DNA from 2 places in the Methylomarinum vadi genome. Region 1 is predicted to be linked to the other one. Evidence: riboswitches for the same ligand, from Rfam matches in the RefSeq annotation. Region 1 holds a riboswitch; the other holds the start of a gene.
What was found. A riboswitch is a leader RNA that binds a small molecule or an ion and turns the genes downstream of it on or off. The one in region 1 is predicted to bind cobalamin.
Positions count from the first base shown of each region.

Region 2: linked by a shared signal. The riboswitch ahead of EP25_RS0111740 (TonB-dependent receptor domain-containing protein) and the one ahead of EP25_RS0118270 (CbtB domain-containing protein) in region 1 are both predicted to bind cobalamin.

Region 1 is NZ_JPON01000001.1:3,649,089-3,664,967, reverse strand. Features, by position in the region: gene cobJ (precorrin-3B C(17)-methyltransferase) at 1-1,064, opposite strand, end outside; gene EP25_RS0118315 (cobalamin biosynthesis protein) at 1,064-1,459, opposite strand; gene EP25_RS0118310 (cobalamin biosynthesis central domain-containing protein) at 1,456-2,196, opposite strand; gene cobI (precorrin-2 C(20)-methyltransferase) at 2,202-2,990, opposite strand; gene cbiE (precorrin-6y C5,15-methyltransferase (decarboxylating) subunit CbiE) at 3,111-4,448, opposite strand; gene EP25_RS0118295 (cobalt-precorrin-5B (C(1))-methyltransferase) at 4,411-5,511, opposite strand; gene EP25_RS0118290 (precorrin-8X methylmutase) at 5,525-6,187, opposite strand; gene EP25_RS0118285 (sirohydrochlorin chelatase) at 6,197-7,048, opposite strand; gene cobM (precorrin-4 C(11)-methyltransferase) at 7,045-7,824, opposite strand; gene EP25_RS0118275 (CbtA family protein) at 7,817-8,551, opposite strand; gene EP25_RS0118270 (CbtB domain-containing protein) at 8,551-8,730, opposite strand; cobalamin riboswitch at 8,842-9,052, opposite strand; gene EP25_RS0118260 (hypothetical protein) at 9,182-9,697, opposite strand; gene thpR (RNA 2',3'-cyclic phosphodiesterase) at 9,699-10,217, opposite strand; gene EP25_RS0118245 (RimK family protein) at 10,514-11,989, shown strand; gene EP25_RS0118240 (DUF2817 domain-containing protein) at 11,995-13,068, shown strand; gene EP25_RS0118235 (GNAT family N-acetyltransferase/peptidase C39 family protein) at 13,061-14,164, shown strand; gene EP25_RS0118230 (DUF748 domain-containing protein) at 14,449-15,879, shown strand, end outside.
Region 2 is NZ_JPON01000001.1:2,338,950-2,354,828, forward strand. Features, by position in the region: gene EP25_RS0111705 (ZIP family metal transporter) at 77-910, opposite strand; gene pgeF (peptidoglycan editing factor PgeF) at 913-1,635, opposite strand; gene rluD (23S rRNA pseudouridine(1911/1915/1917) synthase RluD) at 1,622-2,566, opposite strand; gene EP25_RS0111720 (outer membrane protein assembly factor BamD) at 2,663-3,505, shown strand; gene EP25_RS0111725 (hypothetical protein) at 3,520-4,749, shown strand; gene EP25_RS0111730 (MgtC/SapB family protein) at 4,765-6,030, opposite strand; cobalamin riboswitch at 6,282-6,493, shown strand; gene EP25_RS0111740 (TonB-dependent receptor domain-containing protein) at 6,604-8,406, shown strand; gene EP25_RS0111745 (hypothetical protein) at 8,477-9,061, shown strand; gene EP25_RS0111750 (IS1380 family transposase) at 9,573-10,886, opposite strand; gene EP25_RS22510 (Ig-like domain-containing protein) at 11,049-14,423, shown strand; partial or broken gene EP25_RS0111760 (IS1380 family transposase) at 14,474-15,352, shown strand; gene EP25_RS22515 (transposase) at 15,318-15,806, opposite strand.

The DNA of each region.
Region 1 (15,879 bases):
GCGATGGCGCCATGACTGCGCACCACGGCCCGCAGTCGCCCCCAGTTGCTCGCCGCAGCCAGCACTTCATCCAACTGCTCCTCAGCTATCGGCTTGCTTTTCATCACACCGGCCTCATCGTCCTCTCCGGCATCCGCGACGGCAGCCAATATTTCGCCTAACGGCGCGTCGAAATGCCCGGCGATATCGCGTAAGTTCGCCTCGGGATGCTCGCCGATATGACGGCGCACGCAGGCATGCCAGCCTGTCAGTCCCATGCTCAGCGAGCGGCCGGCCTGCTCGCCGTTTCTGGTTTCGCCGGTCAATGTATCGTATTTATTGGCATAACCGCGCGGCGTGACCATCAAACCTTCGCGAACGAAGGTGCTGCTGTTGCCGATCAATACCGTGCATAACATGCCGATCTCGCAATCGGCCATTTGCGCCAGTGTGGTCATTTGTATAAATTGACGGCGGCGGTAACCGGATTTGACGATCGCCACCGGCGTATCCGCCCGGCGATGCAACAGCAAGATTCGTTGCGCCTCGACAATTTGTTGGGTGCGGCAGCCACTTTTCGGGTTGTACAGTCCGACGACGAAATCGGCTCGGGCCGCGGCCTCCAAACGACGGGCGATGGTTGGCCACGGCGTCAGTAGATCCGACAACGAGATCGAACAAAAATCGTGGGTCAGCGGCGCGCCGACCAGCGCCGCACAGGCATTCAAGGCCGTCGCGCCGGGTATCACTTCCACGCTGATACCGCTATCCGGCGTCCAGCCGGCCTGGAACAGCACTTCGTAAGTCGGTCCCGCCATGCCGTAAACGCCGATGTCGCCCGACGATACCAATGCGACCGTTTTACCCAGACGGGCATGTTCGTAAGCCTCGATGCTGCGGTCCAGTTCTTCGGTCATGCCTTTACGAATCACTTCCTTACCGTCGAGCAGGTCCTGCACCAGTTTGATATAAGTGGAATAACCGATCACCACATCCGCCTCGGCGATGGCGTCCAGGGCCCGCTGACTCATGTGCTTCGGCGCTCCGGGGCCGAAACCGACTAATAAAATTTTGCCTTTGTTCATCACTCTCTCAAGTTGACTATCGAAACCGTGGCGTTTTTGCCGTCCTCGCCGCGGTATTTGTGTTTTTCCAACAATAAGGCCGACATAGTCGCATTGGCCGCCAACAGCGCGGCGGCTTCGGCCACCGCGGGCGTACCCATGTATTTGCGCACGGTTTCCGACGGATTCGGAACGTCGACTCGCGCCAGTTGTTGCGCGCTGAAAAACTGCAACGGCCAGCCGTACATCTGCGCTAACTCTAAAATCGCGGTCTCGTCGCTTTTCTTGTCAATGGTCGCCAGGCCGGCGACGGCGCGCTTGTCCAAGCCCGCCAGCGCCAAAGCCTGCTCGACCGCGCTCTGCACCGTAGCCGTCGAGGTATCGCGGTCGCAGCCCAGACCCAGTATGACTTTCATGAATCCTGCCCCAGCGGCGGACGATACACCACCAGACGTTCGGCGAGCTTGTCCCAGCAGCCGGGCTCGATGTCGCGTCGGGTAACCCACAGCACCGCGCGATAACGGTCGAGATCGACCTCCTCGAAACGCTCGAACAGATGGATATTGCCGGGCAGCGGCGTCGGCCGCGACCACCAGTTCTTGGCCCCGGCCTCCTGCACGAGGGCAATCGGCTCTTCGTTGACGACATGCGCCGATACGCGGGTGATGTTGATTTTCGGCGCCTCGACCCGCCAGCCCAATTCCCGGCCCAGAATATCCACCGGGATGGTTTTGCCGACATCGGAAGCCGTGGTCAATACCGCTTGCGCATCCAACAGCGCCGCCAAGCGTTCGGCAAAGGCATTGGCCCCGCCGACATGGCCGGATAACACCGGAATCACGAATTTCCCGGCATCATCGATGACGACCACCCCGAGGTCTTCATCCTTGGATTTGAGATACGGTGCAATAAGCCTAACCACCGCGCCCAGCGAAATAAACATCACTAACTGATCGTAATTTTCAAACAGCCTACCGATATTCGCGCGCAACGCGCCTGACAGTATTTCGATGGGATTGGCGATATCGGGCAAATCGGCGGCGAATTTTTCCGAAACCGCCAAATGCGCTTCGGGTAATTGTGCTGCAAGCCTTAGCGCTTGCGACAAACCGTGTTTAGTGATCGCGACCAGCACGATACGGGGTTCGGTCATGGTGCTTATGACTCCAATTCAGTGGTTGATGTTTTCTTACGGCAGCCGCGAATCAATTCGCCGCGCTGCCGGTGCGGATTTCGGATCAATAGCAGGGATAGATAATTGACCTTTGCGCCTTGCAGACGCTGGACATCTCGCTCGACCCGTTCTTCCGGCGCGCCGGCTTTCTCGACGAATGCTGCTTGTGCTAGCAGATTGCGGCGTTGCAACAAGTCGATAATGTCGTCTAATAAGGGTTTGACCTTCAGCAATATCAGCGTGTCGAAATCGTCCAGCAAACGTTCGATCATGCCGATGCCATAACCGGCCGGTATGATCGCGACGGTCTCGTCGGTATCGGCCAGCGGCATCGCCACCCGCGCGGCGGCGGCGTTGAAAGACGGCACGCCGGCCACGGTTTCGATCGCGACGGCGGCATCTAAAGCCTGCACGGTGCGGGCCAGATGACCGAACGTCGAGTAAGTGGAGGCGTCGCCCTCGACCAGAAACAGCACGTCCCGGCCGCTGTGCAAATGCGCCAACACGGTCTCGGCTGCGCGCAGCCAGTAGCCGGCCAAAATATCTGTATCGTGAGTCATCGGAAAGATCAACGCCGCATGTTGTGGCGGTAGCGTTAAACCGCCGCACAAGACGATTTGCAAGGCATGGCTGTCGGCGTCCTTGCGCCGGACAGGATAAGTCCAACAGCAATCTCGTCGTTGCAAAAATTCCCAGGCGCGGCGGGTGATCAGGCCGGGATCGCCGGGCCCTAACGACACGCCTAACAGACGACCTGTTCTATGTTCATTCATGGTTGCTTTCCTGAGACACTCATAGGATGTGCTGAACACCGTGAAGCGCATCGGTAATCGCGACAGATGCGCCTCCTAACGTCGGCACATCCTATTTGTGCGCACGTTATCGCGTTATGTTCATTCATGCTTGCTTTCCTGTGACGCGCCGCATTGCGCGCAAACGATCCAGATCGGATTTTCGGCTTGCAAGCGGTTCATATTCAATATCGGTTTGCTGCGCGCGGCTTGCAGCTGCACCACATCCCAGTCGGCGCCGGTCGTTTTTAAGACTTCTGTGGCCGCAGCCAGGTTTTCCAGCGTCGCGAAGTTCATCACCAACTGGCCTTCGTCGCGCATGCGGTTTAGACATAGTACGATCAAATCGCGCAATTCCCCGCCGGAGCCGCCGATGAATACCGCGTCGGGATCCGGCCAACTATCCAGGCCGTCCGGCGCGCGGCCGAGGCGCAACGTGTAGTTGCTGACTCGCAAACTGCTCCGGTTGGCCGTCACGATGGCCGCGTCCTCGGCGTTTTTCTCGATCGCGTAGACATGACCTTGCGGGCACAATCGCGCGGCTTCCAGACCGACCGAGCCGGAACCGGCGCCGATGTCCCAGACAATGCTGTTCGGCTTCAGCGCCATCCGCGCCAACGACACGGCGCGCACTTCGCGTTTGGTGATCAGACCTTTATCGGGCTTGCGTTGTTGATAGCGCTGATCTGGCAGGCCGAATAGCGCTTCTTTCTTAACCGGCTTGCGCCGAATCAACACGATATTAGGATAGTCAAAACGGCGGCCTGCGGCCTCATCGATCGGCAGCCAGCCCGAGTTAGCTTCTTGGGCTTGCATCAGCCGGGATAGCACCGCGATGTCGTAATCTTCGGACAGCGTTTCCAATTGCAGCATCCGGGCGATGCGGTCAGGCGTGTTGTCCGGGCTGGTCAACACCGCCGTCAACGGCGATTGACGCAATAGTTGCAACAGACGATACAAACCATGCCGGGCATCGGCGCCGCAAAGCCATTCGCCGACATCGCGGCTATGCACCGAACCGATGCGCACTTCCTGCCACGCCAGCCCGAAACGCGCACAGGCCAGTTGCAGCATGGACAGGTTGGGCAGAATGTCGAGGCGCTCGCGGCCGAGTTTGCCGATCAGAAAATGGGCGATGCCGTGGCATAAGGGGTCGCCGGTCGCGACGACCACGACTTTTTTGCCGGCTTGTTGGCCGTCGTCTATCCACACCGGCACTTGGCTTAATTGCCCGGTCAGGTCTCGGCGTTCGGCGCTTGGCGCTATCGCATCGGCCAACAAAGCCAATAATCTTGATCCGCCGATCACGACCTCGGCCTGCCGTAGGTGCGCCAAGGCGTCGGCTGTCAAACTGCGGCTGCCGTTATCCAATACGCCGATGATTCGGCAGGGTTCCATCATCTCAAAGTTCTCCAGCGACTTCGGCCAGCTTGTTGCCATCGAAGTCGCACATCAATATGCGTAAATGAAATTGTCCGGCATAGCGATCGCGTAACGTGGCGATGACGCGCCGGCCCAATGCCCGGTAAAACGGATCGATCAAGCCCAACTCTTCCATGCGCTCGCTGGCGTAACGGGCCATTTCCGATTGGCTGATTTCCTGGCAAACGGCCGGGGGAGCGCCGATTTCTGCGGCGATGTTCGCCAACAGACCGGTATCGACCGCGCTGCGGTTGGCATGGGTGATGGTTTCGCCTTGGGCGATCTTGGTCAGCTTGCCGACCATGCCACCGATCACCACGTGACGAATGCCGCACTTGACCACGGTGTCCAGCGCGTATTTCAGGAAATCCCCCATTTGCACGAAGCAGGCCGGGGCCAGTTCGGGCAACTCGCGCATCGTAAACTTTTCGGTGCGGCCGCCGGTGGTCAATACCACGACAGTCTGGCCCTGGTTCACGGCCACTTCGATGCCTTGAATCACGCTGGCCCGAAACGCGGCCGTCGAATACGGATGCACGATGCCGGTCGTGCCCAGAATGGAAATCCCGCCGACTATGCCCAATCGGCCATTCAGGGTTTTTTTCGCCATTTCTTTACCGCCCGGCACCGAAATGGTTACTTCCAAGCCCTTTTGCCGCAGCAACGGTCCCGCGGCGGCGCGGACGTTGGCTTCGATATTACGGCGCGGCACCGGGTTGATCGCCGGACTGCCGACTTCCAAACCCAAGCCCGGCATCGTGACCGTGCCGACGCCGTCACCGCCTTTCAAAACCACCGAACCCGTCGCCTCGGGAAGCACGCGCAGGTCTGCGGTCAGCGGGGCCTTGTCGGTGACGTCCGGGTCGTCGCCGGCATCCTTGATCACCACCGCATGCGCCGATAGGCCGTCGCAAACGGCATCGCTAACGCTAAACCAGACCCGTTGCCCGTTCGGCAATTCGCATTCGACCGTTTCCGGCACGCTGCCGGTCAATAGGCCCAAAGTCGCGGCCCGCGCCGCTGCCGCGGAACATGCGCCGGTGGTGTAGCCTTTGCGGGTGCCTTTGGCTTTACGCTCCACGCTTCGACTCTGCCTATCTTGCTTGTTGGGCTTCGGCCAAAGCCAGTAAGGCATGGATGGCCGCCACCACTAAGGTCGAACCACCTTTACGGCCATCGATGACGATCCAGGGTATGGTTTCGATTTCACTGAGCAGCGCCTTGGATTCGGCGGCCGACACGAAACCGACCGGCATGCCGATGACCAGGGCCGGCCGCAGATTTTCCTCCCGCACCATGCGCACCACTTCCAGCAACGCGGTCGGCGCATTGCCGATCGCGACGATGCCGCCATCCAGCAAATTCAAGCCTTGCGCCTTGCGCATGGCTTGTACGGCGCGGGTGCTGTTTTCTGCTTTGGCCTGAGCGATGATATCTTCGTCGGCGATGAACTGATGGGTGCTCACGTTAAAATGACTCAGGCGCGGCTTGGATAAACCGACGCAAATCATTTCCACGTCTGCCACAATCGGCGCACCGCTTAATAGCGCTTGCACCCCTGTGGTTACAGCCTGCGGCGAGAACTGCGTCAAACCGTTGAATTCGAAGTCGGCCGTGGCGTGGATCATCCGCCGCACCACTTGCCATTCATCAATCGAATAGGCATGCGAACCGACTTCGGCATCGACGATGGCAAAGGAGTCGTGTTCGATTCGACGACCGGCATCGGTCAGTTGTTCGGTAACGATATTGTTCATAAGGCGTTTTCAAGCAGGGTGATGATGACCGTGGCCATGATCGGCGGCGAATTCGCGGTATTTGCAGCCGTCGCATTCCATCATCATTGGTTGGGTGTTGGTAGTGGCTTCCGCGATGCGTTGCTCCAGCAAATCATAGATTTCGTTCTCGAAACCGAGATAATGACCGAGCGTAAAGTTCACCTGCGGATACTGGCTTTGCAGCCGCTCCACTTGGCGGCGTATGCGTTCGATCAAAGTGCCGGTGAACAGATAAAACGGCAACACCACAATCTGCCGCATCTCTTGCTTGATCTGGCGCTGCACCACCGATTCCAAACGCGGGTGGGTGATGCCGGTAAAGGCGATATCGACCAGATCATGATCTGTTTCTTCGTACAGCCAGCGCGCTATTTTGGCGACTTCGCCGTTAGCGACCCGGTCCGACGAACCGCGCCCCAACACGATGACGCCGGTATTGCGCGGGTCCGGCACATCCAAGGCATGCATCGCTTTGCTGAGATTGCGCTTCATCGCGGTCAGGATTTCGTCGCAAGCACTCAGATGCCGGCAATAGATGAACTCGACCGCTGGATGGCGTAAACGCGCATGTTCGATATGCTCGGGGATTTCCATTTTGACGTGGCCGGCGGCGTTTAGAATCAACGGCACGACCACGACTTGGCCGCCGCGTTGCGCCGCTGTATCCAGGCCGTCGTCCAGCAGCACGTCGGCAAATTCGATGAAGCAGACTTCGACATGGTGCTGCGGTTGGCGTTGTCGCCATGCGTCGGCGAAGGCAAGAATTTCCTGATTGCCAGAGGCTTCGCGCGAACCGTGGCCGACCAATAAAACGGTTTGTTTCTGTAAGTTTGGATTCATGTTTTCGTGGCTTTGCGAAAGCGATGCGAAAAACCGGCATCGTAGAGTTTGGAATGCTGAATCTCGGGCCAATCGCGAGCGCCGAGCGCCGGGCTGGCGATAATCATAGCCTGGCTGTTGATTTTTTCGGCGCGGCAACGCTCTCGAATGTCTTGCAAAGTGCCGCGAACGATTTTTTCCTGACCGGGCCAACTGGCTTTTTGCACCACCAATATGGGGGCATGCTCCGGCCAACCTGCGGCCGATAAGGCTTTTTGCACCTTGTCCAGCAGCGTAATCGACAGGAAAAGACATAAGGTGCTGCGATGAGCAGCCAGGGCTTCCAGTTCTTCCCCGGACGGCATTGGCGTGCGCCCGGCGACCCGGCTCAAGATCACGGTTTGAGTGACTTCCGGCAAGGTCAGGGTTTCCCCGGCCGCAGCCGCCGCTGCGAAGGCAGAGGAAACGCCGGGTACTACCGCCCAGGCGATGCCGGCCTGATCCAGCGGCCTCACCATTTCGGTCAACGCCCCGTAAAGGCAGGGATCGCCGGTTTGCAAGCGGACGACGGTTTCATGCTGGCGGGATTGCTCGATCAGCCATGCGGTGATGTCGTCTAGCGTCATGTCTTTGGAGTCTCGAATCAGGCAGCCGGCCGGGGCGTACAAGGTGGCCGCTTCATTCACCAAAGAACCGGCAAACAACACCGCGCCGGCTTGAGCTAATAAGCGTTGTCCTTTGACGGTCATCAATTCGGGGTCGCCCGGGCCGGCGCCGACAAACCAGACCTTAGCCATGTGCGCTCTCCTTCGCGGGCGAAAGTGGATTTTGCTTTTTCGGCTGAAAACGAATCGCCAACGCCGCCGACAAACCGCCCAAAACCAGCCAGAACAGCAAATTACTGACTGCGGTCGCCTGTATGAATTGCGCTTCCAAGGCCGCCGGCGCCAGACTTGCCGCGACGACCGGTTGCGGCGCGCCTATCGCATGCGGGAGCCATATCAACAAGGCGCCGGCCAGCTTTAAGGCCTGATGGTTTTGCAGAAACAACAATCCCAAGCCGGCGGCCGTCGCGCAAACTGTCGCCAGCCACCAATATTGGCGAGCGACCAGTTCGGCGGACTCGGTGCCGGGCAATTCCGGCGGCAGCCCCAAGCTTGGCGCTACGAAAAACACCGCGTAAGCGCCCAAGCCCCAAGACAGGCCGCCGGTCCAGCGCGAAGGCCTGCGTAAGCAATAGGCGCCCGTCAACATCAGGGCGAAGCCAATGGCCATGACGATGTTGCTGCTAATGGTCGCCAGCGTTCGCTGCCAGCCGTCCTCGGGCTGCCAGGCTTCGTCAGGATGTTCATGACCGGCAATGGCGTCGGCTGATATATCGGACGCTAACGAAAGGCCGACTTCAAAGGTCTCTGCTTCCAAGATCAACGGCGTGACCCATAGCATTTGCATCAGGGACAATAATATCGCCGCGGCAATTCCGGAAATGCCGGCTGTCAACAATAGAGACTTAAACAGGCCCATCAGTGGCAAGGAAAGCCGGTGGCGTGACGGGTGTCGTGGGTCGTATTGTGCACTTCGGCAAGCGGCGTAAAACCGACGGCCAGCACCATTGCTGCGCCAAACAACATCATGGATAGGCCGGCGATCACGCGCGCATCGAGCGCGGTAGCCAAATGGGAAAACGTGGATTGAAAAAACATGACAGTCTCCTCGAACAAAGTGGATTTCGGGAGCAGACTGGATAGGAAAATGACGCGTACAGAGACGGATTACGAGAAGGTCTCCTGCTTGCGCTCTCCCACCGAGTCGGCAACCATACATTCGATCAGGCCGGTCTTCTGGCTTACCGTCATTTGAAGTCGTCCACCTTCCCACACAAATTGCGCAGTGGCATCAGGACGATTCATCAGGCTTACAGCAGCGGGGGCTGCGCCGGAATCGATAGACAACTATCTCACCGGACTTCCCGTTTAACTTCGGTACACAAATGCGGACCGAAGCACCTTATCGTTTAATCAGTATAAATCAGACGTGGTAAAAATGGCTACGTTTTTGTTCTTCCCTTGGTTTTTGAGTGACCGTAAAATACGTGTCCGCGCGTGGGATAAGCTGCGAAGAAAGACAAAAAAATCAACGAAGGCGCTGCATAATCTAGAAACACACGCCATAGTCCAACAAAAATTCGTGGCAATTAAAAAATAGGCGCGGATAGTCCAAACGAATGATTAATTTCAGGACATATTCAAAATAAACCGCCAACACTGTCAACCGAGCCAACGCCGACCAAAACCTGGACCGACAATTCGCCGAATTACGCCAAACGCACAACGTCCAAAACAACACCGGCGTCAACAAGATGAAATGGACCTCGTCCCAGCTCGATACGGTAAACTCTCCTCTTTTCGCCACGGTGTCGACGGCATACAAAATCCCGTTCAGCAACAGAAAAAACGGCCAGAAAACCTGCCATAGCGTTGCTTTTCCAAGCCACGCCCGCAGCAGATAATGGCGTAGCCCGGCATAACCTTCGAAATACACATGCTCGGCTGCCGGTTCCGGAGAGCTGATCCAGAAAAAGCCGGCCAACATCAGTGTCGCCAACAGCAGTTCCCAAGGTTCGACTACCCTCATTTCATGAAAAAAAATCGGTAACGAGTAAACAAACATTTCAGTTTTCCACGGTTAAAGGCCAGCTCTGTACTATCCGGTATTGAACGCCGAGGTCGGTGCTGACCGATTCCATCAACGCAAACCTATCCGCCGGCCAGGACAGCGGCTGAAACTCGATTTCCGGTTTGAATCTGGCCTTCCGCGCCAGTGTCACATGAGCCTTGTATGGCCTGGTATCGACATCGATATCGCAGCCCACGGTTATTCTGGTCAATTCTGCGACAAGATCCAACAGCGGCTGCGGAGGTTGCGAACAGGTCAGCGACAAAATGCCGGGCCTGCGCCACAGGGCCAACCGATCGAACAGGATGTCCATGGAGGGCTCAATGATGCTTCCCGCCCGGGCCCTGAGAGTTTGCTCCTGATTGGCGTCGACATCGCCTAAAAACACCAGGGTGATATGAATATTGTCCGCCCTGACTTTCCTCAAGTGGTCTTTCTTGATCGCTCGACTCAATTTGACTACCTTATCCCGGGTTTCATCATTCGGGCATAAGGCAAAAAACAATCGTTTCATCGGGATTCCATCGTCAATGGAAGATTTAAAAAGGCTTAAACGTTTTTAGCACGGAACCAGCTCATGAGCAATGCCGACAATTTAAATGGCGAGAACGCGATAGATAGCGGTCCGCTTATGATCGCCCTTTCGCACCGCCCCCGAAAATCCGCCATCGGGAGATCAATTTATGCGCTTTTTGCCGCTGACTAAATTTTCGGCTAGCTATTGTAATTTGCCGGATTAAGCTTATTATCGCGTTAATTATGACTGCCTCCCCTTTAGCGTCGCATTGCATAGACTCATCAGGTAACACCATGCAAACCCTTCATATTGTCGTCGATCATTTGGATGACTGGCGGCCCTATTATCCGAGTAACGAGCTCATCAGTGTCGAGGACTACCTGTCGGCCCCGGTGACCGGTCCCGAGAGCAAGACCCGCGTCATCAACCTGTGCGGCGATTACGACTACCTCAGTACCGGTTATTATTGCTCGTTATTGGCGGAAGCACGCGGCCAACGCGTGATACCGTCGATACGCAGCATCAATGACCTGGCCAACCACCGTTATTATCGCTTGTACGATAACGACCTGAACCGCTATCTGGAAAAGTGCGACATCGGCGACGCGCGCCATCTGCGGGTCAAGTTCTTTTTCGGCCAGTCCTCGCAGGCCAGCCTGGAAAAACTGGGCCGACGGTTGTTCGAGCTGTACCCCTGCCCGATCCTGCTGGTCGATTTCAGTCGCCGCGAACGGCATTGGCAAATCGATGCCATCAACCCCGGCAAATTGACCGAATTGAACGACGAAGAGCAAACCCTGTTCGCCAACGCCATCGATGGCTACAGCCGCAAAATCTGGCGCAAACCACGTCCCCGCAAACGCTTCCGCTTCGATCTGGCGATACTGTGCAATGCCAAAGAAGCGTTTCCGCCCAGCGATAAAAAAGCCATCAAGCATTTCATTCGCGCCGGCAACGAGCTGGGCCTCGATGTCGAGGTCATAGGTCCGCACGACTATGCCCGCCTGTTGGAATACGATGCATTGTTCATACGCGAGACGACGGCGATCGACCACCACACCTACCGTTTTGCCAAGCGCGCCGAAAGCGAAGGCATGGTGGTACTGGACGACCCGGATTCGATTCTGAAATGCACCAACAAGGTGTTCCTGGCCGATCTGCTGGCCGCGCACAAGATCGCCACGCCCAGGACTCGCCTGCTGATGCGGGACAAACCGCTCGATTACGAGGAACTGGAACAGGAATTCGGCTACCCGGCGGTGCTGAAGATACCGGACGGTTCCTTTTCCCGCGGCGTGGTCAAGGTGCAAAACCGCGCCGAACTGGAAAAGCAGTGCCGTTCCTTGTTCCAGGATTCGGCTATTTTGTTGTGCCAGGAATATGTCGTGACCGATTACGACTGGCGCATCGGCTTTCTCAACAACAAACCGATCTACGCCTGCCAATATTTCATGGCCCGCGGCCATTGGCAGATCTATAACCACGGCAGCGACGGCAAGACCAAAAGCGGCGGCTTCACCACGTTGCCGGTCCATCAGGTACCCAAAGACGTCATCAAAACCGCCAGCCGCGCGGTCAAGCTGATCGGCGACGGGCTATACGGCGTCGACATGAAGCAACTGCCCGACCGCAACGTCATCATCGAAATCAATGACAACCCCAGCATCGACAGCGGCATCGAGGACGCCTGGCTGGGGGAGGACCTATACCGCACCGTGATGGCCGAGTTTCTGCGGCGCCTGGAACGCCTGCATAACGATTACCGTTGACAACCATGCCCTACGCCTTCGACCTGGATTGCTTCGCCACCGATTACCGCCACGCCCGGGAGAAATTCCGCCACGCCTGCAAACACCCCGAGGGCAAACTGCGCACCTTCAACCATCCATTGAGCAGCGAGCGCCTGCCTCTGGCCACCGATGCCTATTGGCTGGGTCCGGAACAGGCAGCCAACGTATTGGTCGTAATCAGCGCCACGCATGGCGTGGAAGGCTTTTGCGGTGCGGCGGCCCAGGCGCAATGGCTGCGCCATGAAAGCCTGGTTCAACCGGACAGCGCCGTTCTCTTGATCCATGCGTTGAATCCGTTCGGTTTTGCCCATTGCCGCCGGGTCAACGAAGACAATGTCGACTTGAACCGCAACTTCGTCGATTTCGGCCAGCCTCCCGACAACCGCGGTTACCGGCAACTGGCGGACGCGCTGTTGCCCGAAAGCCCAGGCGCGGCCGCCAGCGGCAAACAGATATTGGAAACTTACCGCCGGCAACACGGACAAAGCGCATTGGAACAAGCCATCAGCGGCGGCCAATACCAGTTCGCCGACGGCCTGTTTTATGGCGGCGAGCGCCCCAGTTGGTCGCGCCGCGTCATCGAAACGATCATCGCCGACTATCGCCTGGCCGAAAGGCGGCGCCTGACGGTGATCGACATTCATTCCGGGCTGGGTCCCTACGGCTACGGCGAAATCATCTGCGACCATCCGCCGGCATCGAACAGCACCAGACTGGCGAAACGCTGGTTCGGCGACAGTGTGACCGAACCGGCTCGCGGCACCTCCACGTCCGTCCCCAAGTACGGCTTGCTCGACTATGCCTGGTATCCGGCGATCGGCGATCGGGGATGTTATGTCACCCTGGAATTCGGCACCTACAGCGTCGCTGAAATGTTTGCCGCGTTACAACAGGAAAATGTTTGCTGGCACAAAAACGTCGGGCAGGACGAACAAAACGCGGCGCGGCAACGCCTGCGCGACTATTTTTATCCGGCCAAGCGGGACTGGCAGGAAATGGTGCTGTTCCGCTGCGCCCAGGTCATCGAACAGGCCATGCAAGGGCTGGCAAATGATTGAACCGCGCTTTCGCCAGGCCAACAAAACCGACATTCCCGCGCTGGTCGCGATCGAAAACCGTTGCTTCAGCGAAGACCGACTGACGCAACGCAATTTTCAATGGATGCTGGAAAAGGCCCATGCCGAACTCATCGTCGTCGAGGCGGAAGGAATCATGGCCGGCTACGGTTTGTTGCTGTATCGCCGCGGCACCTCGCTGGCCCGGCTCTATTCGCTGGCGATACTGCCCGAACACCGCGGCAGCGGCCTGGCTGCGAGCCTGCTCGGCGCATTGGAAAATTGCGCCCGACAGCACGATTGCGTCTATCTGCGCCTGGAAGTACGCCCGGACAACGAACGCGCCATCGCCTTATACCGGCGCCTGGGTTATCGCCAATTCGACCGCAAGCTGGATTATTACGAAGACCATAGCGAGGCGTTGTGCTTTGAGAAACGCATCATTTACCCGCAACCGGTCACCCGCCTGGAAGTACCGTTTTACCGGCAAACCACCGAATTCACCTGCGGCCCTGCATCGTTGTTGATGGCGATGAACGCCTTAAATCCGGAACTGGAACAAAGCCAGGAACTGGAGCTGCAATTGTGGCGCGAATCGACCACGATTTTCATGACCTCCGGGCACGGCGGCTGCGGCCCGCACGGCCTGGCGCTGGCGGCTTACCGGCGCGGTTTCGCGGTGGAAATGTTTCTGAGCGAAGAGGATGTTTTGTTTATCGACAGCGTGCGCAGCCCGGAGAAACGCCAAATTATTGCGCTGGTGCAGGCAGACTTCATGCGCCAATTGCGCAAGACGTCCGTCCGGATCCATTACCGCCGGGTCTCGCTGGACGAACTGTGCGAGCACCTCGACGCCGGCCGCATTCCGCTGGTTCTGATCAGTACCTATCGCATCAACCGCAACAAGGCGCCGCATTGGGTCGTGATCACGGCGCACGATGCGCATTTCGTCTATATCCATGATCCCGACATGGAGGAAGGGCAGCATTCGAGCATGACCGACAATATCTATGTGCCGGTGCCGAAAAGGGATTTTCCGGCGATGGCACGCTTCGGCCGTAGCCAGTTGCAAACCGCCCTGGTTCTTTCCACTCAATGAATTATGCCAGCAATTCTCAGCTTGAGCATTTTAGCGGTGTTTAGGGCCTGAGGCGTGTCTGTCGAGGAACGCCGTGAACCCGTCCTTGGGGTCTTGACGGCGGCATCCCTGCCGCCGACATCCTCGCCAAACACCCCCAAGCCCTCTCTGTTATCCTAATTGGGAATTGCTGGAATTATGTTATCGTTTGGCAATCCCTAGTCGTTCGTGTTAAGAACATTGGGGAAAGACAATCGAACAATAGGTTTAATGACGCCGTTACACTCCTATCGCGAGAGTGAATCATGGGAAAACTGACTTTATCGTCGAGAAATAAAATAGTCTTGTTATCGTTGACCGGCGTAATACTGCTTTATGCGCTGGCCGGCTTCCTCGTGTTTCCCGCCGTTCTCTCCCATCAAATTCCCAAATTGGCGCAGGAAAAACTGCACCGTTCAGCGTCGGTCGACGACATCCACTTCAATCCGTTCTCGTTGGAATTTTCCGTCGATGGATTTACCCTCACCAGTCGAGATGAAAGTCCTTTCGCCAGTTTCGGGCAATTTTATGTCAACCTAAACATGTGGCGATCGATCATCGACCTGACCCTGACCTTCGATCAAATCAAACTGAGCCAACCTTATGTTTTTGTCGAACGCGACCGCAAAGGCGACTTCAATTTTTCCGACCTGCTTAACCAAAAGCAGAGCCCGGATGAAGAAAATCAATCGAACAATGGCGAAATGTTTCCGGTCACCCTTGAACAGGTAACGATTGCACAAGGCAAATTGACCTGGGAGGATAATTTTTATCCGCAATCGCAACGGGAGGATATTTACCCGCTGGACCTGACGTTGCACAACTTGACTACCCGACTTGATGGGCAATCGCAGTTGGGATTCTCGCTGATGTTCGCCTCCGGCGGTTCTTTTACTTGGCAAGGCACGCTAGGTTTAAATCCTTTATTTTCCGACGGCAACATAACGCTCGAAAAGGTCAGTTTCCGTCGAGTTTGGGAACTTTTCCTGAAAAATGCGGTGCAATTCGAAATACAGAAAGGCAGCGAGCTGATCGAGGCCGAATACCACTTGCGCGACGGTACGACCGGTCCCCGTCTCTTGATCGACAATGCCCAGGTCGAAATCTACGATGTAAAAATCTCGGAAAAAGCTCAGCCGGATGTCTTGATCGACATACCGGATTTCAAACTCTCCGGCATCAACGCCAACCTAGCCGACAAAACCGTCAAGATAACCGACATTTCAGCCAACGATGCCGCTTTCAAGGCCAGGCTGAACGCCGACGGCAGCATCAATTATCAGTCCTTGTTCAAAATGGGAGGCGAACAAAAACAGACGACGGCTGCAACCAAACCAACTGCCGGAAAAGAGCAACCGTGGTCGGTCATCATCGACCGGCTGGCCATGGAGAATTTCGCCCTGCGCTTTGTCGACAACACCTTACCAAGGCCCGCCACGATTGCTCTGTCGAATATCGACTTCAAGAGCCAAGACCTGAGCAGTGAAGCAGGCGCCACTGTGCCGCTGAATTTATCCTTGACCGTCAATGACGGCGGCAAAATCTCGCTCACCGGCGAAACCTCGCTCGAGCCGTTCCAAGCCGACTTACGGTTCAAAGCCGATGCCATCGCGCTAAAAGATTTTCAACCCTATGCCGATAAGGCCGCCAAACTCGATATCCTCTCGGGGCTGTTCAGTGCCGATACGCATATCGCC
Region 2 (15,879 bases), 1.3 Mb from region 1:
CAAAATTTATCAAGTAGAAAATTTAGGATAATATTACCTCTGAATTGGCTTATCCGCTAGAATAATTATTACATTGTCAACGCGAAACTTTTTCGAAGTTCTCGGCGATTTCTATGTCATGCGCCACGCCGTGCAAGGAAAAAATCAACAATACGCCGGCCAGGATCAAGCCGATCTGCTCAAGCGAAGTCTTGATATCGGTTTTTCTATGCAGCGACGGAATCAAGTCGCCGACGGCGATGTAGATAAAGCTGGAAGCCGCCAAAGTCAGGAAATAAGGAAGGATATCGTGCAAATCCTCCAGGCTGAAATAGGCCAACACGCCGCCAATCACCGTCGTCAAGCTGGCCAGAATGTTATAGAACAGCGCCTTGCCCTTGCTATAGCCGCTTTCCAACAAGATGGCGAAATCGCCGACTTCCTGGGGAATTTCATGGGCGGCAACGGCCAGGCTGGTGACGATGCCTAATTGTACATCGGTCAGAAAGGCCGCGGCGATCAACACGCCGTCGACAAAATTATGGATGCTGTCGCCCAGTATGATCAACGCGCCGGTCGAACGTCGCCCGTGACCGTGATGATGATCATGGCCTTCATCGAGATGCACCTCGCAAGAATGAGAATGACAATGACGCCAGATCAATAATTTCTCCAAGGTGAAAAACAAAAGAATGCCGACCAGGATGCTTCCCGATAACGATTGAATTTGGTCTGGGCGCACCTCTTCCAGGGCATGCGGAATCAAGCCCCAAAACGAAACGGTCAACAACGCGCCGATGGCGAAACTAATGCCGTGCGGCAATATGCGGTTCCTATGGCGTTCGGGCAACAATAGAAAAACACCGGCCGCCAATACGCTCAATACACCGCCGACTGCGGTAAAAACGATGATAAAAAACAATAACTCCAACGTCAGTCTCTCCAGATGAGGGTGGCCATACGGCCGGTTTCGCCATCACGGCGGTAGGAATAAAAACGCTCGGCTTCCATAACGGTGCAATAATTGCCGCCGAAAATGCGCTCAACACCCTGTTGCCTCAGGGTGATGCGCGCCAATTGATAAATATCGGCCAGCCATTTTTCGCCCCTCGATTCCTTGAAGGCAACGGCGAAATCCGGCGATTTGTTTAGGAAAACCCGTCTGACCTCACTCCCGACTTCGAACCGCTCGGGACCAATGGCGGGCCCCAGCCAAACCAATAAATCGCGAGACCCCATTGCTTCGATCGTCCGCTCGATAACGCCCGCCGCCAGACCGCGCCAACCGGCATGAGCAGTGGCAATGATACTGCCGGCTGCGTTGGTGAAAACCAACGGCAAACAATCCGCCGTCAAGACAACGCAGACGATTCCTGCCCGGTCGCTATAACTCGCGTCCGCCTCCTCCACGCCGTTGACCCGATCGGCCTTGATCACTCTGCTGCCATGCACCTGTCGCAACCAAACCGGCTCTGCAGGCAAGCGCAGGTCATGTTTAATCCGGTTCCGGTTCTCGAAAACGTCTTCCTGCCGGTCGCCGACATGTGCCGCCGGGTTCAAGCTGGCATAACCGCCCTCACTGACGCCGCCGGTGCGCAGCGTGGTAACGGCATGAACATGAGCCGGTGCCGGCCAGTCGGCTTCAATCCAATTCATCTTCCGCCAACACACTTAACAATTGCTGCATGTCCGCCGGCAACGGCTGCTCCCATTCGCAATATTCTCCGCTCACCGGATGCTCCAGCCCCAACTTGGCCGCATGCAAAGCTTGGCGCTTGAAATCGCGCAAAGCCTGCGCCAGCTTCTCGCTACATCCGGCCGGCAGTTGAAATCGCCCACCGTAAACTTGGTCTCCGACCAAGGGATAATTGATATGGGCCATATGCACCCGGATTTGGTGCGTACGGCCCGTCTCCAATTTGACCCTGATCAGTGTATGCCGTTTGAAACGCCGTTCTAGCCGGTAGTGTGTCACGGCCGGCTTGCCGTCCTCTCTGACGGCGTTGCGCTTGCGGTCCACCGGATGCCGGCCGATCGGTTCATCGATCGTGCCGCCGGCGGTCATCCAACCCTTGACCAAGGCCAGATATTCGCGGTTGATGCTGCGTTCCTGTAATTGCTCGGTCAAACTATGATGGGCCTGCAATGTTTTTGCCACCATCAATAAACCACTGGTGTCTTTATCCAGGCGATGTACGATGCCGGCGCGGGGCAATGTGTTCAGATTCGGGTCATGGTTGAGCAGCGCATTGACCAAAGTACCATGCCAATTGCCTGCGGCCGGATGTACGACCAATCCGGCCGGTTTATTGACGATCAAGATGGATTCGTCTTCATAGACGAGATCCAGCGGAATATCCTCGGCCTCATTCTCCAGAACCACTTCCGCCTCGGCATCCAGCCTGATCTCCTCGCCGCCGACCAATTTGTCCTTTGCTTTCAGTGTGCGGCCGTCGACCAGCACCCGTCCGGACTTGACCCAGGTTTGCAGTTTGCTGCGCGAATAGTCCGGAAACATTTCCGCCAAACACTGATCCAGACGCATTCCCGCTAGCTCATCGGGGACAATTGCCGTTAATATAGCCATATCCAACTGTTTTTAAGTTATACTCGCCTGTGGCGATAAGCCCGGGCTTTAAAAAATCACAAAAAACCCGCTATATTACAACGTGCTGTCATTAATATGCGATTTCTTTTCATAAAAATTTTATTTCTTCTAACCTTACTGACCCTGCTGCCGGGCTGCGAAACATTGAAGAATTTGCAATCGGGCGACTCCGGTTCCGATGCCGAATACACCGGCTGGGACGCCAAACAATTCCATGAAAAGGCGCGAGCCGCCATGGAGGCCGGCAATTATCAAAAAGCGATCAAGCTCTATGAAACGCTGGAAGCGCGTTATCCGTTCGGCGATTATGCCGCGCAAACCCAACTCGATGTCGCCTACGCCTATTACAAAAACGACGACCCGGAAGCTGCCATCGCCGCCGCCGACCGTTTTATCAAAATTCATCCCAGAAATCCCAATGTCGATTATGCCTATTATTTGAGAGGCTTGGTCAATTACAATCGCGGCATCGGCTTTCTCGACCGTTTTCTGCCCACCGACGCCTCGCAACGCGACCCCGGCAACGCCCGCAACGCCTACGATAACTTCGCCGAACTGATACGCCGGTTCCCCGACAGCAAATACGTGCCCGATGCGAAACAGCGCATGATTGCGCTGCGTAACAATCTGGCCATGTACGAAGTTCACGTGGCGCGCTTTTATATGAAACGACGCGCCTATGTCGCCGCCGCCAATCGCGCCAGCCATGTCGTGCAAGAATACCAACGCACGCCGGCCGTCCCTTATGCCCTGCAAATCATGCGGCAGGCCTATACTAAACTTAACCTGACCGACCTGGCCGCCGATGCGGAGCGGGTGTACAAGCAAAACTATCCCGACGGCCCCCCGGTGAAAGAAAGCGAAGGCGAGAAAACTTTTGTCGAAGCGCTTTGGGACAGCATTGGTTTCGACGAATAACACAAGGTCGAGCGATGAGGGGAAAACAGAGAACGCTTTTTAACAAATGGCAATTACTGTACCTCCTCATCGCTCCGGCACTCGCCTGCGCCCACCACCCCGCTAACGCGCCCCCACTGTTTCAAAACCGCTTTTTCACCCTCTCCCAAGACAATTCATTGCTGTGCGCGACCAGCGACAACCAATATAAACCCATCGCAGAACTGCGCCAGGTCATCGCTTATTACGAAAAGGACGCGGCGGATCTGCGTTCCCATTCCGTTGCGGTATTAACCGACCACACCCACCCGCGTCATTTGGAGGATTTGCAGGAATTTCGCGAAGATTGCGCCGGTCGTTCGTCGCCCGATCTGTGTGTGCTGGAGAAATATTGGGACAGCGAGGAAGCGGCGCTCAGGGCCCTGGCGCTATTCTACGACACCAAGACCATCATCAAGCACAGCGACGATTACCGCATTCCCCGTTTTAAGGACGACCATCTGCGCGTCTTCGAGAAAGGCATCCGGAAGATTCCGCCGTTCCTGCGGCAAACGATCAGCCGGGCAAAACCGATGGAACGATTGGAGCAAGCGATAGAAAAAGTTCCGGCGCATATACAAAGCCTGATCAAGGAGGCGTTCCCGGAAGATTACGGCACCAGCGTCTGGACAGATCACACCCGCCCGTTGATGATCGTACCGGGCACCGGTTTCAGGGGGGAAACGGTCGCGCAAGTGTTCAGCGGCCAGAATATGATCATCTTCACGATCAAGGCCTTCGACAAGGCCAAGGATGGCAGGATGTACCGCGACATTAACTTAAAATACCTGGTTGACTTCCGCCTGCCCATCCTGATTCATGAAATCGCTCATACCATCGACAACTTCCATTTCTGGAACGGCACCGACGATCTGTACTTCTTTTACTGGTACCGCAAGATGTCCACCGACAATGCCACAGCGAAATTAATCCTGAATGCTAAACTGGCGCTATGGCCGTCGAAATGGTTCGAAGCCTTCGAATATTTATGGGAAGTCAATGAAGGCCGCTATAACGGCAGAATCCAGGAGAAATTGGCCGAACTGGTGGCGCAATATGTGCTGATTCCCGAACGATTGAAGCAAAGTTCGCCGGTCGCGTATCGATGGTTGCGGGACGACGTCTTTCACGGCCTCGAATACCAAGGCTACGACACCTGTTCCAGCCCGGTTACCAAACCGCTCAACCTGTGGGAAGACGCCATCGCCAAGGTCCTTGGCCAATAGTCACCGGGTTTCGATTTACCAGACCCAGAGCCAAACCGCAATTCCGCCGCCCATAACGCTGCCCGACAAAGGCAGCCCGACGCGAATACCAATTTGGCGTCCACCGATAAAAGTTGCCATCCCGCTTTTTATCAGGTTGTTGACGCTAGCCGCGATAATGATGCCGGTCACCGCTATTTGCACTGCCAAATCATCCTGACTCATACGCGCCAGCGATAATGTAATCGCATCCACGTCCGCCACGCCCGAAGCGGCGGAGAGCGCCAAAACCCCGGCTTCGCCGAACCAATTCTGTAAAGCTTTTCCAAGCAACATAACGATGGCCAGCAACAAGCCGAAACTCAGCGCCGTGGTTAATTCCAAGGGATTTTTCAAAGGCACCGACGCGACCGCTTTCTTGTGCGATGCCAGCCGCCAATAACACAGTGCCGGCAGATAGCAGATCAGCGCCATCACCGCCGCCGGCACCAACAGTAACTTGAATAAATCGGGATTGATCAAACTCGCGACCAGCAACATGCGCGGAAACATGGTTCCGCAGGCGAGCAACACCCCCATCGCCAGTATCGATGCCATTGCTCCGTCGCGATAACGCGACAACCGGGAAAAGTGCAACGTGAGCGCGGTGGACGAGGCCAAGCCGCTGAACAAACCGGTAAAGAGAGATCCCCGTTTCGCGCCGCCGATCTTGATGGCAAAATAACCGACAAACGAAATGGTCGCGACCAATACCACCATCCACCAGATCGTATAAGGATTTAGGGCTTGCCAGGGACCATAACCCTGATTCGGAAAAATCGGCAATAGCACCACCGAAATCAGTAACAGTTTGATTCCCGCTCTCAGCTCGTTGCCTTCCAAATGACTCACCCAACGATGCAGCAACGGCTTGTAACTCAACAGCATCGTCGCCACCACCGCCGACGCCGCGGCAATCGCTATTTCCCCGCTTGCCGCCAGCGCGCCCAGAAAAAAGGTCAACAACGCCGCAATCAGACTTGTGATGCCGACATCTTTCCCCTTACGCATATTGACCACATAAGCCACGGTCAGCATGCCCGCCAACCCGAGGAATACCAAACCCAAGACCAGCGAACCGAGCTGTTCCGTCAGCAAGGATGCAACTCCGCCCAACAGGCCGATCAAGCCGTAGGTGCGCACTCCAGCGATGCGGCCGCCTTCCTCCGCCTCGCGTTCTTCCCAGCCGCGCTCAAGGCCGATCATCAGACCGATGGCCAGAGCGACGCTTAAAAAATAAAAAGCTTGTTGAGTCTCACTCATGTATTTGCCATGTATTGTTCGACAGATAATAGGTATAACAATACATCAGACGATGGGCTTAGCAAAAATTCGAGCGATATCGTGTAAAAAAATCATTTAGCCGACTTGCTTGGGGACGAATTGCTATTTTTTCTCACTCATTAAAACATTTATATAGCGCGCAAAGTGTGAGTGTATTTTGGATGTTATTACATCGTTGCAAACGTCCCCTCTATTCTCTCAACCTTGACTTTATTTGTTGACTCTCTATAATTCGCCTCTTGCTTTCTGGTGCCTGGTGACTTCATCACAGGCTTAAAAGGGAAGCCGGTGCGTTGTTCGACAACAAGGCCGGCGCTGCCCCCGCAACGGTAGATAAGTAAAAGAACCGTCATATGCCACTGTGTCCGAGGATATGGGAAGGCGATAGTTTTGGCTTCCGCCACTTATGAGCCCGGAGACCTGCCTGAGAGTATCTCGGTGCAGCGGAGGGCTGTGTACGAAAGCGACAAGGCCATTCCCTTTTGTCTTTTCCTCATTCCTTCCTCTGCGATTATTTCAGCTTTCGTTTGCGCGGGCGGCGCAGAGGATATAATGTATAAAGTTTATTTCAGCACGTTCTTGTTGGCCGGAATCAGTCCGGCATTGGCCGACGAATCGGTCCAGCTCCCTAACTATGTCGTCACGGCTACACGGGCCGACATTCCCACTAACCAGTTGTCGGCGGCCACCACCGTTTATACCCGTAACGATATCGAGCAATATCAGGTCAACACATTGCCGGAACTGCTGCAACGCACCACCGGCATCGATATGACCCAGAACGGCGGCATGGGCAAAAACACCAGTGTTTTCATGCGCGGCACCAATTCCGATCATGTCTTGGTGCTGATCGACGGCATCAAAGCCGGCTCGGTTACGAGCGGCACGTCACCGTTTCAATACCTGCCAGTCGATCAAATCGAACGCGTCGAAATCATACGCGGGCCGCAATCGAGCCTGTACGGCTCCGAGGCCATCGGCGGCGTGATCCAGATTTTCACGCGCAAAGGCAAACAACAGGCAACGCCTAGCATCACGCTCGATGCCGGAGGCGGCAATTACGATACCCTGCAAACTTCAGGCTCGATCAGCGGCAAATGGCACAAGGCCTGGTACACCCTTTCCGCCTCGCATATCAATACCCAGGGCTTCGATGCCCGCGAACCGACCAGCCGGGTCGATGATCCCGACAACGACGGTTATTACAACACCGGCCTCAACGCCAAGCTCGGGTACCGTTTCGACAACAACGCCGAAATCGAAGCGTTTTATATGAGGACGGAAGGACGCACCGATTTCGACGGCACCCCGAACAAAACCGAATTCGTCAATCAGGTGGTCGGCCTATCCGGAGCGGCGGATATAACCGATATCTGGCATTCGACGTTACGGCTGGGGCAAAGCCGCGACGATAACGATAATTTCGCGCCGGACGGTTCTTTTTACAGCCGCTTCGGCACCACCCGCTGGAACGTCAGTTGGCTGAACGAATTGCAATTGGCCGACGACCATCAATTGGTGCTCGGTTCCGATTACCGCCTGGATGAAGTCGATAGCAGCACCGATTTTACCGAGAGCGAACGCTATGGCGTCGGCATCTTTGGTGAATTACACAGCCGTCTGTTCGAGCGTCACTACATCAACGCCTCGCTGCGCTGGGACGAAAACGAAGCCTTCGGCGACTATGTCACCGGCAGTTTCGGCTGGCGTTTTAACTGGGACTATGGAATCAGCGCTTTCGCTAGTTTCGGCAATGCCTTCAAGGCCCCGACATTCAACGAACTGTTCTGGCCGAACACCGGCTTCGGCGGCGGCAATCCCAATCTGGAACCCGAGGAATCGACCACCTTCGAAGCAGGCCTGGCCGGCGCTCATGACTGGCTGAACTGGGAAGTGCGCGCTTACCACACCAATATCGATAACCTGATCGCTAATTGGCCGCCGGAAAATATCGACAAGGCGCAAATCGACGGCATCGAAACGGAAATTGGCGCGAAGATTCTCGGCTGGCACAACAAGCTAGGATTTCAGCTATTGAGCCCCAAAGACCGCATCACCAACAAACGGCTACCGCGCCGGGCCGAGAAAATCCTGACTTACGACCTGTCCCGCTCATTCGAGGCGATCGATGTCGGCGCCAGCATTTTGGCGCGCGGCGACAGTTTTGACAATAGCAGCAACAGCACCAAGGTGGCAGGGTTCGTCACAGTTGATCTGAGGGCCGCTTATCATTTCGACCGGCACTGGCGCATCAGCGCCAAACTGAAGAATCTGCTGGATAAACAATATCAACTCGCCGATACTTATAACACTGCGGATAGAAACTTTTTTGTATCGATTCATTATAATAACTGAATGGAGTCGCCATGGAGGGCGTGACCTAACCGTCTTACCCGATTTATCAATTTAACACTGAGGATTCATTATGCTAAGCAAACTACTCCCCGCCCAACTCAAACCCGGCGCATTCGCCCTGATGGTTGTCATGGCCGCGACCCGCATTCATCATTACGGTGGCCCCGTGTCGTTACCGGACGCCTCGGTGGCGGTATTTTTTCTGAGCGGTTTATGGTTCGGCGGCATCACGCTGTTCGTCGCCCTGTTGGTCGAAGCCGCAGTATTGGACTATATCGCCATCGGACATCTCGGCGTCAGCGGCTATTGCGTTTCGCCCGCTTACGTCTTTTTGATCGCGACCTATGGTGCGGTTTGGTTCGGAGGCCAATATTGCAAACGTTTTACCGGCCATAACGCTTCTCACTTAGCGATAAAATTCGCCATTTTGATTGCTTCCGTTTCGATGGGCTTTTTGATCTCCAACGGCAGTTTCTATCTGTTATCGGGCAGATACCCCGACAGCAACTGGGCCGAATACATAAACCGCGTCATGATGTATTACCCCCCTTATTTGAAATATGCTGTCGTTTACGTCCTCGGCATTTACGGCGTGAGCCGGTTATTCAAGCTGTTAGCCGCTACGGCGACGGAAAAGGAATCTCCTAAAGCTTAATCGCCCAAATCAAGCAACCGCTTCGACAGCAGTACACACAAGGACGTGTTCACTCCCTCCCAAGCAGCCTATGCCGCAAGCCGATTCGAGCGGTAAACGATTCGTAAACTAGCAAAAATCAACGCCTGACAAGCCGCCATATCTTCAATAATTGTTGCCGATTGCTACCCTCTACATTTCCTATTGTCTACCCAAGCCAAAAAACATTACACTAGCTAGGGATAAAATCTAATAAAGCGAACAACCGTTTAAGCTAAGGAATGCTGCGCAGGCGGACACCTTCGGCTTTATCGGATCGCGACTCTCTCAACAACGGCATTGTCTTCCCTAGCCCGGATATTTCATCAGTCCCTTGAAACCCTATCGAAACCCTCATTTGTTTTAAAACATGCGATCGTAAGGAGAAATTGAGCGGTCAAAAAGGGAATTAAGCATTGATTTCCGTTTTTCAGGCGCAACTTCCCCTTACCCCATTGTTTATCAGCGTGCCGGGCACAGCACTCTGTTTGTACTAATCAGGGCACAGGCGCTGACAAACGGATTTAAACAGGGATTGAAACGGATACTGACTGCTGAACAGCAGTCGAATACGACGGGTGTTACGAATGATGACGGCACCGATTTTAAACAATTTCAGGCGAATGGTGGCGCAAGTGGCTGTCGCTAGTTCGGTGTTGTTGAGGGCGATTCGGCGAATCGCCTGGATCAGGGTATAGGCCAAGGTGGATAACAGCAAACGAAACTGATTCGGCCACCACAGGCTGCAACTGGTGCGGTCGGCAAACAGATCCAACTGTTGTTCTTTAATCCGGTTTTCCATGTCGCCGCGGGCGCAATAAATTTGTTCATAAAGGCTTTGGGCATCGCCGTCCAGATTGGTTACGACATAGCGGGGATTACTCCCTTGGCTCATGTGTTCGGCCTTAAGAATGACACGGCGTCGGCGTTTCCAGGTGCCGGCTTTATAGTGGAAATCGGTAAAGAGACGCTGTTTCTGCTGTTCGCTTTGGAACTGTTGCCGGGCTTGTTCAATCCAGGGTTGGCTTAAGCGCGTTAAGCGTTTATTTTTGGCCAACCCGACAATATAGTGAACGCGATGCCGCTCGCACCAACTCAGCATCTTATGGCGACAAAAACCGCCATCGCCGCGAAACGTGATGTCAACGTCCGGCCAAGCCTGACGCAAGCGCCGAACCAGCAAAGCCAGAATCGCCCAACTATGCTTGGCGCCATCAATATTGCTGGGACGTAGATAACTGACCAAGCAGTGATGGCCGCAAAAGACATACAACGGCAGGAAACAATAGTGCCGATAGTAGCCATGAAAAAAACGTCCGTCCTGTTCGCCATGAACCGGATCATCGGTGGCGTCGAAATCCAGGATCAACGATTTCGGCGGTGTCTCATACGAAGCGATAAACTGCGCCACCAGTTCCTCATGAACGCGCCACATTAATTCTCGATCCGCCCGCTGTTCGAACCGGCACAAGGTCGATGGACTACTGAGGGTGCGATCCTGCTCCACCGCCGTCTGCAAGGCGATATCATTTCTGAGCGTGTCATGATCATTCAAATCCTCATACCCACACGCCAAGCCATAAACCCGTTGACGGAGCAGGTTGATCACAGAGTGTTGCACGCGGTCAGGGGCTCTGGCGTCAGGAATCTGCGCCGCTATCCGTTCGGTTAATCCTAATTGCTGGTCAATCGCTCTTAACAACAGCACACCGCCATCACTGGTGATCGCTCCACCACTGAATTGGGCGTCTATTTTACGGCGTTTTAAGGGAGGAAATTCTATCTGAGCTGGAGTACAATTTGTCATGGGCAAGTTGTTGGTTAAATTCAATATAAGTAACTGAATTTTATCAAATATCAACAAACTTGCCCGCCTCTATCATGAAATATTCGGGCTAGCGGTAACAATGGAGGTTCAAAGGCTCAGCCGAAGCAATCCCGCGAAAATTATAATTAAAAGGGGTGTGTTATGAATCGGTTCTTGTTCGCGTTAACTCTGGTTGCCTCCCTGTCACTTTCGCCATACTCGATAGCAGCGGATACCCTCCGTGAGGAATTGGCGCTGAAAGCCCAGCAACAACTGCTCGGTATGCGCGATGCCTTCGGCCTAAACGAAAATCATTCGTTTCAAGTAAAGAATCTGCAACAGGACGCGCTGGGGCATACCCATGTGCGTTTGCAACAGTATTATCATGGCATCCGCGTTTGGGGCGGCGAGGCCATTACCCATACCCAGGCCAATAGAATGGCGCTGCCCCCGACCTCGATGCTCAAACCGGACATTCGGGTCGATATCGAACCCAAGCTTTCCGGCGCCGAAGCCCTCGCCGTCATCGAACATGACAACGCGCCTCGCGCCGGTTTTACCCTGAAACCGGAACCGGAGTTGGTGATCTATCCGCAAACGATCAGGCATTTACAGGCCAACAAAGCGCTAAGACGACGCCAAGAACCCAATGCGGCCGATTTCGCGACCGAAGTAACCGGTTACCGACTGGCTTACTACGTCCATACCGAACGTAACAAACTCGGCGATACCCAACACACCGATTATTTGATCGATGCCCACAACGGTGAAATCATCGAAAAATGGGACAGCCTGATGACGGCCAATGCCATCGGCGCCGGCAAGAGCCAATACAGCGGCACGGTGCCACTGAATAGCAACAGCGTGACCAGCGGATTCGAATTGAAGGACTCTACCCGGCCCAGCAGCGGCAGCAACATGGTTTACAACTTGGATCATGCCACGTCAGGCACCGGCACGCTTTACACCGATGCCGACAATACCTGGGGCGACGGCAACAATTACCAGGAGGACCCGGAGCCGACCACCTCCGCCAACGGCCAGACCGCCGCGGTCGATGCCGCTTACGGCATCCAATTGACCTGGGACATGTACAAGAACGTCTTCGGCCGCCAGGGTCTCGATGGACAAGGCACCGCGACCTACGCCCGCGTGCATTACGACTACGCCTACGACAACGCCTTCTACTCAAAATATTGCAAATGCATCACCTATGGCGACGGCACCAAGCTGCAGACGCTGACCGCGCTGGATGTCGCCGCCCATGAATACTCCCATGGCGTCTGCACGATGACGGCCGACCTGATTTACAAGGGAGAGTCCGGCGGCTTGAACGAAGCCAATTCGGACATCATGGGAACGATGGCGGAATTTTATTCCAGGGGCGCCAACGGAAAAGGCAACAAAATTCCCGATACCGGCGGCAACTGGACGCACGGCGAGCAAATGACGACGCCCGCCTATCCATTGAAAATGCGCTTCTTGTACAAACCCAGCAAGGACGGCAAAAGTCCCGACGCCTGGAGTCCCGGTCTGAAGGATATCGACGTGCATTACAGTTCGGGACCGATGAATCGCGCCTTTTACTTCCTGAGCCAGGGCGCCACCACCAGCGGCGACACCTCGTCCACCTATTTGCCGCAAGGCATGACCGGCATAGGCAACGACAAGGCCGCCAAGATCTGGTTTCGCGCCATGACCGTCTATATGACCTCTTCGACCGATTATTTGGGCGCGCGAATCGCCTGCATCAACGCGGCTAGGGATTTATACGCCACCGCCGGCCCCGAGGAAATCGCCGTCTGGAACGCCTTCGCCGCGATCAATGTCGGCGACCCTTGGACCGGGCCCGACAATCCGCCCGTCGTCAACGTCAGCGTCAACGGCGACAAGGGCGTTCTGACTTTCAGCGCCAGCGCCAGCGACGACCAAGGCGTCGTCAAGGTTGAGTTTTTCTTGGACGGCGCCTTAGTCGGAACGAAAACCGCGCCGCCCTATACGATGGACTACGACTCCCGGATGCAGAACGACGGGGCGCATACGCTGGTAGCCAGGGCGACCGACACCACGGGGCAATATACTGACGCCAGCAAGACCATTACCATCAACAACGGCCAATTGATTCGTAACGGCAGCTTCGAGAAAGGCTATGGCGTGGGCTGGTCGAATACGACCGGCATGCAGATCGGCGCGATACTTAACGAAACGCCTTACGACGGCACCAAGATGGCCAAGTTCTGCGGCAGCGGCTCGCAAAAAAGCGTCGCCCTGTTCCAAACCGTCGCCATTCCCGCCACCACCCCAGCGGCGACGCTGAGTTACGCCTTGCATATCGCTACCGAGGAAACCTCGAGTTCGGTCCGCGACACCCTGGCCGTGCAGCTACGCAACACCTCCGGAGACATTCTGACCACTTTGGCGACCCACAGCAATCTGAACGCGAAAGCGGGCTATCAACTTCATAGCCACGACGTCTCCGCCTACAAGGGGCGATCCGTCCAGGTCTATTTCCTGTGCGCCGAGGATTCGGCCCTCGCCACCGGCTTTATTTTGGACAAGGTGAATCTGAACGTGAGCGGCGATGGCGGCACTGGAGAGGATAACGTCGCGCCCAACGTCAGCGCCAGCGTAAGCGGTTCCAGCGGCAACATCACGTTTTCGGCCACGGCCTCCGACAACGTCGGCGTCGTCAAAGTTTCGTTTTACGTCGACAACAGCTTGAAAGGAAGCGATCAAACCGCGCCTTACATCATGACACTGGACAGCAAAACGCTGGCCAATGGCAGCCATACGCTTATCGCGAAAGCCTATGACGCCGCCGCTAACGTCGGTACCTCCACGCCGGTAACCTTCACGGTGAACAACGCCACCGAAGACGACGAAGCACCGACCATTGCGGTCGGCACGAGCGGCAACGGCGGCCCCATTACCTTCAACGCCACGGCCAGCGACAACGTCGGCGTCAGCAAGGTGGAATTTTATGTCGACAATGTCCTGAAAGGCTACGATACGACCGCGCCTTACTCCTTGGTACTCGACTCGCTGACACTCGGCAACGGCAGCCATACGCTGGTCGGCAAGGCCTACGATGCCGCCGGCAATGTCGGCACATCCCAGGCTGTCGCTTTCACGGTCGACAACACCGGCCCCGGAGCAACGACTTATCACGAAAGGGAAAGCAACGGCACCACCCAAACGGCCAATAGCGTCGGCAACGCGGTCACGACTATCGTCGGGTATATCGAGAACTCGATCGACAAAGATTATTTCAAGATCGAACTGCTTGCCGGCCAGGATCTGACGGTGAACATGACCGGGCCCGCCAGGGACTACGATCTTTACTTGCTGAACAGCTCCGGCAGAACCTTAAGAAGCAGCGCCAATGTCGGCTCAAGCGAATCGGTGAATTACACCAATTCGGGTTCGTCAATCGCCAGCTTTTACCTCAAGGTCGTCGCCTTCGGCGGCGCGTACAGCAAAAACGAGCCTTATAATCTAACCCGAATATTTCATGATAGAGGCGGGCAAGTTTGTTGATATTTGATAAAATTCAGTTACTTATATTGAATTTAACCAACAACTTGCCCATGACAAATTGTACTCCAGCTCAGATAGAATTTCCTCCCTTAAAACGCCGTAAAATAGACGCCCAATTCAGTGGTGGAGCGATCACCAGTGATGGCGGTGTGCTGTTGTTAAGAGCGATTGACCAGCAGTTAGGGTTAACCGAACGGATAGCGGCGCAGATTCCTGACGCCAGAGCCCCTGACCGCGTGCAACACTCTGTGATCAACCTGCTCCGTCAACGGGTTTATGGCTTGGCGTGTGGGTATGAGGATTTGAATGATCATGACACGCTCAGAAATGATATCGCCTTTCAGACGGCGGTGGAAAAGGATCAGACATTGGGCAGCCGATCCACCTTGTGCCGGTTTGAGCAGCAGGCGGATCGCGCCTTGATGTGGCGCGTTCATGAGGAACTGGTGGCGCAGTTTATCGCTTCGTATGAGACACCGCCGAAATCGTTGATCCTGGACTTCGACGCCACCGATGATCCGGTTCATGGCGAACAGGACGGACGTTTTTTTCATGGCTACTATCGGCACTATTGTTTCCTGCCGTTGTATGTCTTTTGCGGCCATCATTGCTTGGTCAGTTATCTACGCCCCAGCAATATTGATGGCGCCAAGCACAGCTGGGCGATTCTGGCGTTGCTGGTCAGGCGCTTGCGTCAGGCTTGGCCGGACGTTGACATCACGTTTCGCGGCGATGGCGGTTTTTGTCGCCATAAGATGCTGAGTTGGTGCGAGCGGCATCGCGTTCACTATATTGTCGGGTTGGCCAAAAATAAACGCTTAACGCGCTTAAGCCAACCCTGGATTGAACAAGCCCGGCAACAGTTCCAAAGCGAACAGCAGAAACAGCGTCTCTTTACCGATTTCCACTATAAAGATCGTCGGTGGCGTCGAAGTCCAGGACCAACGATTTCGGCGGTGTCTCATACGAAGCGATAAACTGCGCCACCAGTTCCTCATGAACGCGCCACATCAAGGCGCGATCCGCCTGCTGCTCAAACCGGCACAAGGTGGATCGGCTGCCCAATGTCTGATCCTTTTCCACCGCCGTCTGAAAGGCGATATCATTTCTGAGCGTGTCATGATCATTCAAATCCTCATACCCACACGCCAAGCCATAAACCCGTTGACGGAGCAGGTTGAGCACAGAGTGTTGCACGCGGTCAGGGGCTCTGGCGTCAGGAATCTGCGCCGCTATCCGTTCGGTTAATCCTAATTGCTGGTCAATCGCTCTTAACAACAGCACACCGCCATCACTGGTGATCGCTCCACCACTGAATTGGGCGTCTATTTTACGGCGTTTTAAGGGAGGAAATTCTATCTGAGCTGGAGTACAATTTGTCATGGGCAAGTTGTTGGTTAAATTCAATATAAGTAACTGAATTTTATCAAATATCAACAAACTTGCCCGCCTCTAT